DNA from 4 places in the Brevibacillus schisleri genome. Region 4 is predicted to be linked to each of the others. Evidence: riboswitches for the same ligand, from Rfam matches in the RefSeq annotation. Region 4 holds a riboswitch; each other region holds the start of a gene.
What was found. Region 4 has a riboswitch for cobalamin ahead of ACUUHJ_RS20685 (ABC transporter substrate-binding protein). Riboswitches for the same ligand answer to the same signal wherever they lie in the genome.
Positions count from the first base shown of each region.

Region 1: it holds a riboswitch for cobalamin, as region 4 does, so the genes downstream of both, nrdI (class Ib ribonucleoside-diphosphate reductase assembly flavoprotein NrdI) here and ACUUHJ_RS20685 (ABC transporter substrate-binding protein) in region 4, are expected to answer to the same signal.
Region 2: it holds a riboswitch for cobalamin, as region 4 does, so the genes downstream of both, metE (5-methyltetrahydropteroyltriglutamate--homocysteine S-methyltransferase) here and ACUUHJ_RS20685 (ABC transporter substrate-binding protein) in region 4, are expected to answer to the same signal.
Region 3: it holds a riboswitch for cobalamin, as region 4 does, so the genes downstream of both, ACUUHJ_RS11095 (ABC transporter substrate-binding protein) here and ACUUHJ_RS20685 (ABC transporter substrate-binding protein) in region 4, are expected to answer to the same signal.

Region 1 covers NZ_JBVNDM010000001.1:3,592,350-3,595,800, forward strand. Annotated here, with positions in the region: gene nrdE (class 1b ribonucleoside-diphosphate reductase subunit alpha) at 1-1,586, opposite strand, end outside; gene nrdI (class Ib ribonucleoside-diphosphate reductase assembly flavoprotein NrdI) at 1,573-1,932, opposite strand; cobalamin riboswitch at 2,095-2,294, opposite strand; gene ACUUHJ_RS16790 (alpha/beta hydrolase) at 2,465-3,289, shown strand; gene ACUUHJ_RS16795 (ACT domain-containing protein) at 3,321-3,451, opposite strand, start outside.
Region 2 covers NZ_JBVNDM010000001.1:3,588,802-3,592,252, reverse strand. Annotated here, with positions in the region: gene nrdE (class 1b ribonucleoside-diphosphate reductase subunit alpha) at 1-402, shown strand, start outside; gene nrdF (class 1b ribonucleoside-diphosphate reductase subunit beta) at 458-1,408, shown strand; cobalamin riboswitch at 1,495-1,693, shown strand; gene metE (5-methyltetrahydropteroyltriglutamate--homocysteine S-methyltransferase) at 1,839-3,451, shown strand, end outside.
Region 3 covers NZ_JBVNDM010000001.1:2,231,175-2,234,625, forward strand. Annotated here, with positions in the region: gene ACUUHJ_RS11090 (M24 family metallopeptidase) at 118-1,212, shown strand; cobalamin riboswitch at 1,226-1,425, shown strand; gene ACUUHJ_RS11095 (ABC transporter substrate-binding protein) at 1,596-2,615, shown strand; gene ACUUHJ_RS11100 (FecCD family ABC transporter permease) at 2,640-3,451, shown strand, end outside.
Region 4 covers NZ_JBVNDM010000001.1:4,372,388-4,375,838, forward strand. Annotated here, with positions in the region: gene ACUUHJ_RS20680 (FecCD family ABC transporter permease) at 1-659, opposite strand, end outside; gene ACUUHJ_RS20685 (ABC transporter substrate-binding protein) at 661-1,656, opposite strand; cobalamin riboswitch at 1,809-1,957, opposite strand; gene ACUUHJ_RS20690 (MBL fold metallo-hydrolase) at 2,109-3,053, opposite strand; gene ACUUHJ_RS20695 (pyridoxamine 5'-phosphate oxidase family protein) at 3,210-3,451, shown strand, end outside.

The sequences.
Region 1 (3,451 bases), 780 kb from region 4:
TCGTTCGTCACGTACTTGTTAAAATAAGTGCCTTTTGCATATTCCGATTGTTCAAAGCCCAAGAAGGTCTTGCCTGTTACCTTGGCAATTTCCATACTTTTTTCCAAGGAGTAGAAGTTCATCATCATGAAGAACGTACGGGCGAAATCTTTCGCTTCTTCACTTTCGTAAGCGATTCTGTTCTTTGCCAGATAACCGTTCAGGTTCATTGCACCGAGACCTACGGAGTGCAGCTCGCGGTTTGCCTTTTGAACGCCTGGAGCGTTTTCTACGCGCGTCATGTCACTCACGGCTGTAATGGCTTCGATTCCTTCGTGGACGGATTCACGGATCATTTTGCGTTCCATCACGTTGACAATATTGAGCGATGCCAGATTGCAGCTAATATCGCGACGAATGATATCCATCTCGCCGTAATTGGTAATCGTCGAAGTCTCCTGTAGTTGGAAGATTTCCGTGCACAGGTTGGACATTTTTACCGAACCGAGATCTTTCAGTGCATGGTTGTTGTTCGCATTCGTTTTGTTCATGATGTACGGATAGCCCGATTCCATTTGGATCATCGCGATTTTGGTCAACATCTCGCGTGCGCTCATCACGGTCTTTTTCTTGATGCGATCGTTAGCAAAGAGCTCGTCGTACATCTCATCGAGGTCCATATCATCCAGATGCACACCGTATTCTTTGTACACGGAGTATGGAGCAAACACAGTCAGTGGCTTGTTTTCCTCAGCCAGCTTGTAGAACACGTTTGGTACGATCAGGCCGATGGACAACGTTTTGATGCGGGCTTTTTCATCCGCATTGATCTTTTTGCAATCGAGAAACTCGTTGATATCCCAGCCGAAGATGTTGTAGTACGCTGCACCTGAGCCTTTCCGTTGCCCCATTTGATCCGCGTAGGAAAACGCATCTTCCAACAGCTTGAGAACCGGCATGACACCTTTTGCCGCGCCCTCGACGCCTTTGATCGGCTCTCCTCGTCCGCGAAGCTTGGACAGGTTTACGGCTACACCGCCGCCAATTTTGGATAGCTGCATACAAGTTCCCAAAATAAAGTTGATGGAATTCAGTGAATCATCCATTTCGAGCAAGAAGCAGGAAACCATTTCTCCCCGGCGGCTTTTTCCTGCGTTCAGGAAAGTTGGTGTCGCTGGTTGCAAGCGTTGGTCCATCATGGATACTGTTAAACGCTTAGCGAGCTCAAAGTCACCTTGTCCAAGGGACAGTGCCACAACGGCCACCCTGTCTGGATACTGCTCCAAGTACATCGATTTATCGTTCGTTTTCAAAGCGTAATCTTTATAAAATTTGGAGATAGCCATATACGAAGCAAATTGAAAATCGGCGTCATAGGCCAAACGGAAAACTTCATCGACCTGCTCAACAGTGTATGTTTCATAGACGTTTTCATAGAAGTCATTCTCGATCAAATAGTCCATGCGTTCTTTCACACTGCCAAAAGTCATCGTGTTGGACTGCACTTCTTCCATGAAGACCGCAACCGCCTCCCGATCCTTTTCCAGTTGATAAAATCCGTCGTTGCCACGCTGCATCAGTTCGTTGTTCAATTCAATATGCCGCAATTGCTGCCACCCCACTCGTAAATTGTTCCACGTCACGGCCGGTACCGGACAGTTCGAATTTTGAAATCACCGGAACGCCATATTGGCTCGCGATCGTATCCGCGCTTTTGGCAAAGCTGGTTCCCCAGTTGCGGTTGCCGCTGGCAGATACCCCTCGCAGATGGACATGATTTCGCTTCAGGAACGTCGCCACCTTCTCCGGCACTTGTCCGAATCCCGTCGTGTATGTGATCAAAATGAATGGCTCGTCCAACACCATATCTTGATCAATTTCCACATGTGGCAAATTAATTTTGTTGACGAATCGTCGGACGTTTCCTGTTTTTGAATCATAAGCGATTAGCATGTCCCTCATCCTATCCTTGCTATTTTTACTCTGTATGTACGTTATTTAGCCAAAGTAAAAGCGCATCCGACGTTTACATGCCGAATGCGCGTGATGACTTCCATCTAGCAATTCGCCAATGCGAATTGAGCGCTCGAACACTTCCCTATCTCCCGTAGGGTAAACAGTGCAAGCGGTTAGGCAGGTCTCCTGGCTTTTGGATCATCGCTCCATTTTCACCTTCCCGATCCTTCATGATCAGTGGCCTTCTTTCGCAAATGGAACTCTCTCATTACAGTGGCGGGACCGCGTCGGATTCTCACCGACTTCCCTATTAAGTCTACCAAATCTGGCTGGTAAACACCTTACCGCATCAATATGTAGTTGGTAAAACTTACTTTACCTCAATATATCGTAGGAGTCAAGCTCAGTATGGGCTCTTTTCGAAAACTAACTATTCTCCTTTTTCGGCTATTTCCAATCTCTGGTTCTCGTTCATATAATAGATTTTGTGTGTGTTGGTTAGCCTTGGAGAGATTGGAGAGTCGCCCTCATGAAAAGCACCGACTATCAACCTGTCGTCATACCTCGTTCATACCGTAGAATCATGACTTATCAAGAGCGTGACTATCACATTTTCGTAAGTATACCTGCCGATCCCCCTCCGGAATCAGGCTTTCCCGTCATATATTTGCTAGATGGCAACTCTGTTTTTGCCACTATGACCGAAGCGATACGGATACAATCACGTGGCCCTGAACGAACTGGCGTGTATCCTGCTATCGTCGTCGGGATTGGCTATCCAACAGACGACCCATATCATCCTGCTCGTTTCTATGATTACACGTATGAAGTTCCCGCCTCAGAGCTTCCTGGCAGCCCAAAAGGAGCCGAGTGGCCACAGATGGGGGGAGCGGAGCAGTTCCTCACCTTTTTAGAGGAGGAGCTCAAGCCTAGCATCGAAAACGACTTCCCCATCGATCGGACGCAGCAAGCGATTTTGGGACATTCGCTAGGCGGCTTATTTGTCTTGCATGTGCTTCTGTCGAGACCACACGCGTTCCAGCGGTATATTGCCGGTAGTCCCTCTATCCACTGGAATGAGAGCGTGCTGCTTGCAAAGGAAAGTCAATTGCCGAGCCTGCTGACAGATGACCTCGACGTCCATGCACTCCTGACGATCGGCGAGTTGGAAAACGATGGGCGATTCTTGGTCAAAGAAAAATCACTGGCGATGATCGAACGATTGTCCTCCATGGGTAAGGGCCAAATCAAGGCTTCCTTTAACGAATTTGCCAACGAAAATCACTCGTCTGTTTTGCCAGTCTTCATTAGTCAAGGACTCAAATTCGCCACGAAAAAAACTGCCCGCTACTAGCAACGGGCAGTTTTTGTTTATCATGATTCGCTTACTGTAGAGATAACACTTTGGTGATTTGGGGCAGCTCTTCGATGGCAGATACAATCGTTGGTGTAATCTCTTCATCAGTCACAGAGATAAGCAGGGCATTCTTCCCTTTTTGCTCGCGGGATACATTCA
Region 2 (3,451 bases), 780 kb from region 4:
CATGGCGTTTATCATGCGTACCGTTTGGCGATTGCACCGACACAGAGCATTTCCTACATTCAGAATGCGACTTCTAGTGTGATGCCAATTGTTGAGCATATCGAAACGAGAACGTATGCCAACTCTACGACGTATTACCCGATGCCATACTTGTCGCAGGAAAACTATTTTTACTACAAATCGGCGTATGTCATCGACCAATTCAAAGTGATTGATCTGATTGCCGAAATTCAAGAGCACATCGACCAAGGAATTTCGACTGTGCTGCACGTGAACAGCAACATTTCAACCAGAGAGCTAGCTCGCTATTACATTTACGCAGCGAAAAAAGGTCTGAAGTCGCTCTACTATACGCGTACGAAGCATTTGACTGTAGAAGAGTGCATTAGCTGCGCAGTTTAGTGAACGAGATTCATAAAAGGAAAAGCATCAAGCAAAAAGAGAAGAGGAACGCCATATGAAAGCAGTCAATTGGAACAGGCCGGACGACGATTTTACGATGACGTTTTGGAATCAAAACATCATGCAGTTCTGGACGGATGATGAGATTCCGTTGTCAGATGACAAGATGGCCTGGATGGAGCTCAGTGCGACTGAACGGGATACGTATAAAAAAGTATTGGGCGGTCTCACCTTACTGGATACGGTTCAGGGTGGAGTAGGGATGCCGAAGATCATGGAGCATGTCGATGGACTGCAAAGAAAAGCGGTTCTCGCCTTTATGGGCATGATGGAGCAAATCCATGCCAAATCGTACAGCAGCATTTTTACAACGCTGGCATCGACAGAGGAGATTGACGGTATTTTTTCGTGGGTAGAAAACAATCCACACCTGCAAAAGAAAGCGGCCCTCATCTCCAAACGCTATCAGGAAATTGAGAAACCGAAAGACTTGTACATGGCGATGGTAGCGTCCGTCTTCCTGGAAAGCTATCTGTTTTACAGCGGCTTCTTCTATCCGCTATATTTGGCGGGGCAAGGAAAGATGACAAGCAGTGGGGAAATTATCGACCTGATTGTTCGTGACGAGAGCATCCACGGTCTCTATGTCGGCGTTCTCGCGCAAGAAGTCTATCAAGGCCTGAGTGTGGTCGAGCAGACCGCAGCAAAAGAGGAGCTGTATGCCCTTTTGCATGAGCTGCAAGAAAATGAAGAGGCCTATACGACTTCGTTGTATACCGAAATAGGCTTGGCTGACGAGGTTCATGCCTACGTGCGCTACAACGCGAACAAGGCATTGATGAATCTGGGGCTGGACCCGCTATTCCCGGAGGAAGAAGTGAACCCGATCGTGCTGAACGGCATTCGCACGCAGACGAAGCAGCATGACTTCTTCTCGAAAAAAGGAAATGGTTATGTCCGTACACTAAACGTAGAGCCGTTGACGGACGATGATTTTAGATTTTAGTATGACAAAAAATGGATTCTGTGTTACTGTATGAACAGTATGCTGCCCTGCTCGTTTTCTGGGGCACTTCACAGAACCATGATAATTTCATAGGAGTGGGAACAGGTTCTTTGGTTATCAAGTTCGACCAAGGATGAAAAGGGAAGTCGGTGAGAATCCGACACGGTCCCGCCACTGTATGAGGGGAGTCGGCACATTTATTAGCCACTGATCCAAACGGATTGGGAAGGCATGTGCAGATGATGATCCCAAAGTCAGGAGACCTGCCTGTTTCGACGACACTGCTTAACCTACGGGAGATAGGGAGGTGTTAGGATGCTGTGATCTCAGTGCTTATTTGGCATTTCTAACGTTCTTTTTGATCGTTGGAGATGCCTTTTTTATTGGGCGGATTCAAGTCAAGATCGAATGAAGAATGGAGAGGAAGCTCATGAAAAGCAGCAATTTGGGATATCCACGGATCGGGAAAAACCGCGAGTGGAAAAAGGCATTGGAAGCATTTTGGGCAGGCAGCATCGATGAGGCAAGCCTGATCCAGCAAATGGAGCAAATCCGTCACCAAAACCTGTTACGTCAGCAGGAAAAAGGGGTCGAGCTGATCCCTGTGGGTGATTTTACGTACTACGATCAAATGCTAGACATGGCTGTGATGTTTGGAATGGTCCCCAAGCGTTATGAATACGAGGGAGGCCCGGTTTCATTAGCCACATATTTCGCCATGGCTCGCGGTTCGAAGGAAGCTGTCGCCAGCGAAATGACGAAATGGTTTAACACGAACTACCATTACATCGTCCCGGAGTTCGGTGAAAGACAACCGGCCATAACCGAGAACAAACCTCTCCAGGCCTATTTGGAGGCCAAAGAAAAGTATGGCTTCATCGGAAAGCCTGTTATTGTAGGCCCGTATACTTTTGTCAAATTGTCTAAAGGATATGAGAAAAACGAATTTGAGATCGTCGTGGATCAACTCGTTCCGCTCTACATAGACGTTCTCCGGGAGTTAGAGCTGCACGGCGTGGAATGGGTGCAAATCGATGAGCCTGCATTTGTACTGGATGTTTCTGAGCAAGAACGCGCCATCATCAAGCGTATCTATACGCAAATCGGTCAAGCACTCCCGCATCTACAATGCATGCTGCAAACCTATTTTGAAGCGGTGGATTGGTACAAGGAGCTAGTTTCCTTACCGGTAAAAGGAATCGGTCTTGATTTTGTACACGGAGCGAAGCGCAATTTGACTCATCTAAAAACACACGGGTTTCCAGCAGACAAGATTCTCGCAGCGGGAATCATCGACGGTCGAAACATATGGCGTGCGTCCATTGAGGAGAAATGGGAGCTGGTCAATGAAATTTCCGAGATCGTTCCACTCGAAAAGCTGTGGCTGCAGCCATCTAGCAGTTTGTTGCACGTTCCTGTAACAGTTGAAGCAGAGAGCGAATTTCCAGAGGAAGTCGTGTCTGTATTGGCGTTTTCCGACGAAAAACTAGGGGAAGTACAGCTTTTAGTCCAAGGATTCCGATATGGTAAGTACGTCATTTCAAAAGAGATCGCTCAAAATGAAGCGGACTTGCTGAAGCTGGCATTATCTCCAGCAAGGAATCGTCAAGATGTGAAGAATGCTTTACGTCAAATCGCTGCTGCCAAACTTGAAAGAAGTGTTCCTTTTCTTGAACGTCGAGAGATTCAACAAAATACGTGGAAGCTGCCGCTGTTGCCAACGACCACAATCGGAAGCTTCCCGCAGACGGCAGAGGTTCGCCAAGCACGACAGCAGTTTAAAAAAGGGAACTGGACAGTGGAGCAATACGACGCTTTCATTCAGGCGCAAATCAAGGAATGGGTCAAAATACAAGAAGAGCTCGGTCTGGATGTCCTCGTCCATGGTGAGTTCGAACGAACCGATATGGTTGAGTATTTTGGCGAAAAGCTCGATGGCTTTTTGTTCACGAAAAACGGCTGGGTGCAGTCATATGGATCCCGCTGCGTGAAGCCACCTGTTATTTACGGAGATGTGGAGTTTGTGGCACCAATGACGGTCAA
Region 3 (3,451 bases), 2.1 Mb from region 4:
TTCACCCCACCCTTAGGTTGTCCGATCCGAAGTAGATTTTGCAATTGAACTCTTCTTTTTTTGATGGGGAAGTGGTATTCTCGCAATAGAATAATTGGTGAAAGCAGGGTGAAGAAGTTGTTTCAAGAGCGCATTTCGAAGCTCCACACGTTTTTGACAGAGCAAGAGCTGAACGCGGTGTTGATTACCTCTCCCAAGCACGTCTACTATTTGACCGGATTTTTTACTGACCCACATGAACGTTTTATGGGTCTTGTTATTCCTGCTGAAGGAAAGCCTTCCTTAATTGTACCTGCTCTTGATCGTGAGGCAGCAGCAGAGGCTTCGTTCGTTCAAGATATCCATACACATACGGATATCCAAAACCCGTATGAAATCCTCAAGCAAGTGTTACCAGCGAACTTGGCGAAGCTTGGAATTGAAAAAAGTCATATGACTGTCGAGCGCTATGAAGCACTTGGACAAGTTGTTCTGGCGTCGAGCTATGTAGACGTGGAAGAGCCACTCCGTGAAATGCGTTTGATCAAATCTGCGGACGAAGTGGATCGTCTGAAGCACGCTGTTCAGTTGGTCGAGGATTCCTTGCGGGAGACCCTGAAAAAAGTCAAGACAGGCATGACCGAGACAGAAATCGTAGCTGAGCTGGAATTCCAGATGAAGCGCTGGGGTGCAGAAGGTCCATCCTTTACGTCCATGGTATTGGCAGGGGAGAAGTCCGCTTTGCCACATGGGAAGCCAGGAACGCGCCAGGTGCTAGAAGGCGACTTGCTTTTGTTTGATATCGGGGTAGCTGCGAACGGATATGTATCCGATATTACGCGTACCTTTGCTGTAGGCGAGATCAGCGCCCAGCTACAAGAAATTTACGAGACAGTATTGGCTGCTAACGAAGCGGCAATTGCTGAGATTCGTCCGGGTGTGACCTTTGCGCATTTGGATAAAACCGCTCGCGATGTTATCACCGCAAAAGGCTACGGAGAATACTTCATGCACCGCCTTGGGCATGGACTAGGGATGGATGTACACGAATATCCGTCTGTTCACAGCCAGAACCAAGAAGTGCTTCGTCCAGGAATGGTCTTTACCATCGAGCCGGGCATCTATTTGCCAGGAGTAGGTGGCGTGCGGATTGAAGACGATGTATTGGTTACGGAAACGGGCGTTGAAATACTCACGCAGTTCCCGAAAAAACTGACTTCTATTAACGGATGAATAAGTTGGAAAAATTGAATACGTATCGAATGGTGCTGGATGGCATATGCCGTCAGCTTAAAAGGGAAGTCCGGTGAAAAACCGGCGCGGTCCCGCCACTGTAACGAGGAGCGCCTAGCGAATAGCCACTGTTTTTTGCGAGACAAAAAATGGGAAGGTAGCTGGGTGTGTTGATCCGTAAGCCAGGAGACCTGCCATGCGATCATTTACAATCGACCCACGAGGATGGGGCAGATGTGGAAACAGTCTATGAAAGGGCGCCTTTGCGCCTATTATGGCTATATCTACGTTTGTCATGCACCTCCCGATTGAAATGGGGGGTGCTTTTTTTGTGGAAGCAATTGGTTTACTACAACATTTATAAAAGAAAAAGGGGATTACAGATGTTTCATACAATCAAAACACATACAGTAATGAAAGGACTAGCTTTCGGTATCATGACAGCTGCCATGCTTTTGGTTTCGGCATGCGGCTCCACTACGACAACGCAGGCTCCAGCCAAAACAGAACAAACCGCTGCTCCAGCAGCAGAGAGCAAGCCTGTAACACTCACCAATAATGGCATCGAAATGACCTATCCAACAGCACCTGAACGTGCCGTGACATTGAACCAACACGTCACCGAAATCATGTTGGCGTTGGGCCTGGCTGATAAAATGGTCGGAACCGCTTACCTGGACGATGAAATCCTTCCAGCGTTAAAAGCAGATTATGACAAGATTCCGGTCCTGTCTGACAAGTATCCTACGAAAGAAGTGCTGTTGGCAGCGAACCCAGACTTCGTGTACGCCGGATGGAAAAGCGGTTTCGGCGAAAAGGGCGTAGGAACGATGCAGGATTTGGAAAAGGTCGGCATCAAATCGTATCTGCAAGAATCGTCTAACAAGCCTGGTCCAACGATCGACGATGTGTTCGCGGATATTACGAACATCGGACGCATTTTCCGTGTGGAGGACAAAGCCAATGATTTGATCCATAAAATGAAGAGTGAAATGGATCAAACGATTAGCAAAATTGGCAAGGTGGACGAGCCACTTAAAGTATTCGTGTACGACAACGGGGAAGATAAGCCATTCACAGCAGCCAACAACTACATGACGTCCTTAATCAAAACGGCTGGCGGCAAGAACATTTTTGACGATATTCAAAAGGGTTGGGCAGAGGTCAATTGGGAGCAAGTAGTGAGTCGCAATCCAGACGTGATTATTATCGTAGACTACGGGGATAGAACTGTTGAGCAAAAGCGTAATTTCCTTTTGACCAAAAAAGAACTGGCGGATATCCCGGCGATTAAAAATCAACGACTGGTTGTATTGCCATTGTCTGCGGCTTCTGAAGGCGTTCGAGCACCGATTGCGCTGAAAATTTTGGCGGAAGGACTCTACCCGGATAAATTCAAATAGAGTACGCCCCTTTTAAGGGAGGGAATAGCACTGCAACAGATCAAGTTACCTTCTATCATCATTACTTTATTGGTCGGACTCTTCCTCTCGATTACGTTCGCAGTTACGCTCGGATCGGTGGAGATTAAACCGACTACGGTATGGAAAATTGCCTTATCAAAAATTCCGATGTTGACCCAATGGATTGAGGTGGACTGGTCCCAAGGGGAGCAAACAATTATTTGGGATATTCGCTTTCCGCGTGTACTCTTGGGGGCGATCGTCGGCGCAGGTCTGTCTGTCGTGGGAGTAGCGATCCAATCGTTGGTTCGCAACTCCCTGGCTGACCCGTATGTGTTAGGCGTATCTTCAGGTGCTTCCGTTGGAGCTACTTCCGTAATTATTTTCGGAGCATTCAGCATGTACGGGCAATATGCGTTAACCTTTGGCGCTTTTACAGGCTCTCTCGTGTCCATCATTCTCATTTTTACGCTATCTCGTATTGGAGGACAAAACTCGACGGTACGCCTGCTCATGGCTGGAATTGCGATATCTGCGATCTTGTCGGCCATTACCAGTCTCCTTGTGTTTTCAGCACCGAATGAGCATGGAATTGGAACGGTCCTGTTTTGGTTGAGTGGCAGTCTGGCTGGCGGCAAATGGGAGTACCTGACGATCCCTACATTGATTGTTGTCATCTGTCTCATCGTCTTAATGGCCCAATACCGCTCGCTCAATGCGATGCTGATGGGCGAGGAGTCAGCGGGAACACTGGGGGTTAATACGGTACAATTCCGCAAGCTTCTCCTGGTGATCACGGCACTACTCACGGGGGTGATCGTGTCCATCGCGGGATC
Region 4 (3,451 bases):
ACCAGCACCATTCCGCCTATGACCAAGTACGGAATCAAGACATACGTGAAGGCCCAGCCCCGAAATGACAGGCTGCCCATCAGCCAGAACACGATCTCATTCACCGTCTGGTCGGATAGCGACACCATAAAGGAAACGAGTGAGCCGAGAAAAGCCTGCACCACAACACCAGACAAAATCAGGGTCTCCGTTTGCAGCTTTCCTTGCGTGTTCGCGAGTCCGAGTACGATCCATAAACTGAGCAGTCCTGTAAGAAAAGCGACAACAGGCGTGCTCCATGCACCCAAAAAGCTGATTTGCAAGCCAAACAGGATCAAAAAGGCTGCTCCGACAGCAGAACCTGATGCCACGCCCATCGTAAACGGATCTGCGAGAGGATTTCGCAAAACTCCCTGAAAACCCGCTCCCGCAAGAGACAAGCAGGCGCCAATCAAAACAGCCAATACAACGCGTGGAAAACGAACCTTCATGACAATTTGCTCAGATGACTCCGGCCACGTTACGGTGATCCACTCAGACAAGCCCGAGATTTGATGGAGCAGGATGAGCCATACTTGCGAAATGGGGAGATGTGCCGCCCCCATCGAGATGCTGATGACTATTGATGCCAGAAGGACGAGAAAGCTGACTCCTCCCCATATGAACAATCGTTTCTTCATTTTATTTCACCAAGTCTGGGTAAATCGCCTTCGCTACTTCGATCAAGCCTTGTGTAATACGCGGACCGGGACGGGACAAAATATTTTGGTCCATGCCAAAGATTTGTTTTTCACGAATCGCCTTCATTTTATCCCAGCCATTACGCTTGGCGATCATATCCTCCAGCTTGACGCCAGTCTTTTCATCGGTAATTCCGCTCGCATACAAAATGACGTCTGGATCGTTTTGCAAAATCTTTTCTTCACTGATCGGATTCCAGCCCTGTGTGTCAGAAGCAATGTTTGTCGCTCCAGCCAGTGTGATGAGTTCGTCCATGAATTCACCTTTTCCGACTGTCCAGCCTGGGGAAAATTCAAGGTATACCTTTTTCTTCTCTTCCGGTTTTACATGTTTCACTGCATCTTGAACGTACGCGATATCCTTCTTCATTTGCGCGACGACTTTTTCGGCTTGTTCTTGTTTGTTAGTGATCACTCCCATCGCTAACACATTGTTTAGGATGTCATCCATCTTTGTCGGATGGGTAATGTAGACGGGCATCCCGAGTGATTTGAGCTTGTCAGCCACTGGCTTCTCCATCGAAATCCCACCGACGACCATATCTGGCGTTTGAGCGAGAATCGCTTCTTCATTCGGTTTGACGACGCCGCCAATTTTCGGTTTTGCCTTCGCCGCTTCTGGATAATCATCATAGTCCGAGACAGCTACAATCCGATTTTCCAAGCCTAATGCGAACAAAATCTCTGTCTCGGCAGGTGATGTGGAGACGATTCGCTCAGGAGCTTTTGCAAAGGTTACTTCTTTTCCTGTCGCATCCTTGACTGTCAACGGATACGTAGTTTGTTTTGCAGGCTGCTCGGCTGTATTCTCTTGCGGTGCTGTCTGCGGTGCACTTGTTTGTCCACCAGGTGCTGGCTGGCTGTTATCGTTACCCGCACAACCTGCGAGGCTCGCCGCAACTAGTAGTGGGATCATGAATCGCAATGAACGTTTCATATGTAGAACTTCCTTTCTGCGTGTCTGATTGACTGTACCTTCCAATAAAAAAAGCGACCCTTGCTTCCATTCGGAAATCAAAGGGTCGGTACCTCAGGGCAAACAGACAGGACTGCTTCCTGAAATAGGCCGATCCTTTCCGCGAAGGCAACAGGCACGAAAACAAACAGGCAGGTCTCCTGGCTTACGGCTGAGTAACGAGCCGATTTACAGTGGCGGGACCGCGTCGGATTTTCACCGACTTCCCTTTTCACCCGATCTTTTTGAGAAAAGACGAGGCACCTATTTGCTGTTACGTTTGAAATTGTCACAGTCCATGACTCATCCTACATCATAGCATTCCTTGGGTGAAAAAAGAATGACAAACACGTAAGCTATTACTTTCTTGTCTGCTAAAAATGAAAGCGCCTGAACAAAGGGTTCAGGCAAATGGAATGCTTTTGGCAAAGCTTTTACCCTCGTTTGTGCAAATAATCCAGAATGCCCATGGCGCACACCTGTAAATCGAGCTTGAGTACTCCGAAAACTTCGTGGTCATCATTGATGCCTTGTGACTGTAGATGCTCCGAGACTCGTTCCAATAACTTACGAGACAGGTCAGCATATGTTTGTCCAGCAGCAAGTGTTGATTCTCCTTCCGCCACAAACACAGGGAGCCACTCACGTATTTGGCGGTACACATCGTCTACCTGTTCAGACATCCCAAAATGACCAAAGTAAATGCAATTCAGCTTGCGCGCTTCAAATCGACGTAGAGACGCTAACATGGCATCTGGGTCAAACTGATTCGGAGAAGTAGATGGCAGCACGAGGTGTATACCGTCCTTTTTAAGCTGCGGATAAAGTACACCTGCCGTATCACCTGTGAACATGCCGCGGCTAACGGGATCGTAGATGCTGAAATGATGATTGGCATGACCTGGCGAATCCAGAAACTCCAACATGCAATTCGCCCCGATCTTTAGTGTATCTCCGTCTCCACGAATCAAAATTCGCTCTTCGGGAACAGCCTCAATCGGATCAAACAATCGATCAAAATCATCATGGTACACCGCTCTCGCCCCTGCGATCAGTCGGCTTGGATCAACGAGGTGACGTGCACCCTTTGGATGGACGACGATCTTTGCGTTTGGGCAATCCTTTAGAAAAAGTCCCACTCCTCCCGCATGATCCAAATGAATGTGCGTCACGATGATGTATTTTACTTGTTCCGGGGTAAAACCGAGCTTGGCGAGGCCGGTCTTGATGTATGGGACGGAGGGGCTTGGCCCTGTTTCGACCAAAGTCAGTTCTTCTTCAGCGATGACATATGTCCCCGTGCGTTCCGCCCAGCCCATATCGAAACCGTCTATTAAATGGATGCGCTCCCCTAAGTAAATTGGCTGTGATGATTGCATGTAAATGCTCCTCCTTTTCAAAAACCATTTTATTGAGGGAATATTTACACTTTATCATCAATTTTGGACGAACTGGGAAAAACAACACAAATTCTTCATATTTTCATCGTAATATGAGGGTAGTAAAAACAATTCCTTTACCTGGAGGGGTGCAAAATGGGTCAGCTTTTTTCTGAGTTAAGACCTGAGCATGAGAAGTTTATCAAGAAGCAGCGAATGTTCTTCGTTGCCTCTGCTCCTATGGACACAGATGGTCACGTGAATCTTTCACCGAAAGGGTACGATTCCTTTCGCATCATATCGCCTACCGAGGTGGCCTATTTAGACCTGACCGGAAGCGGAAACGAAACCAGTGCACATCTACAGGAAAATGGCCGGATTACTCTCATGTTTTGTGC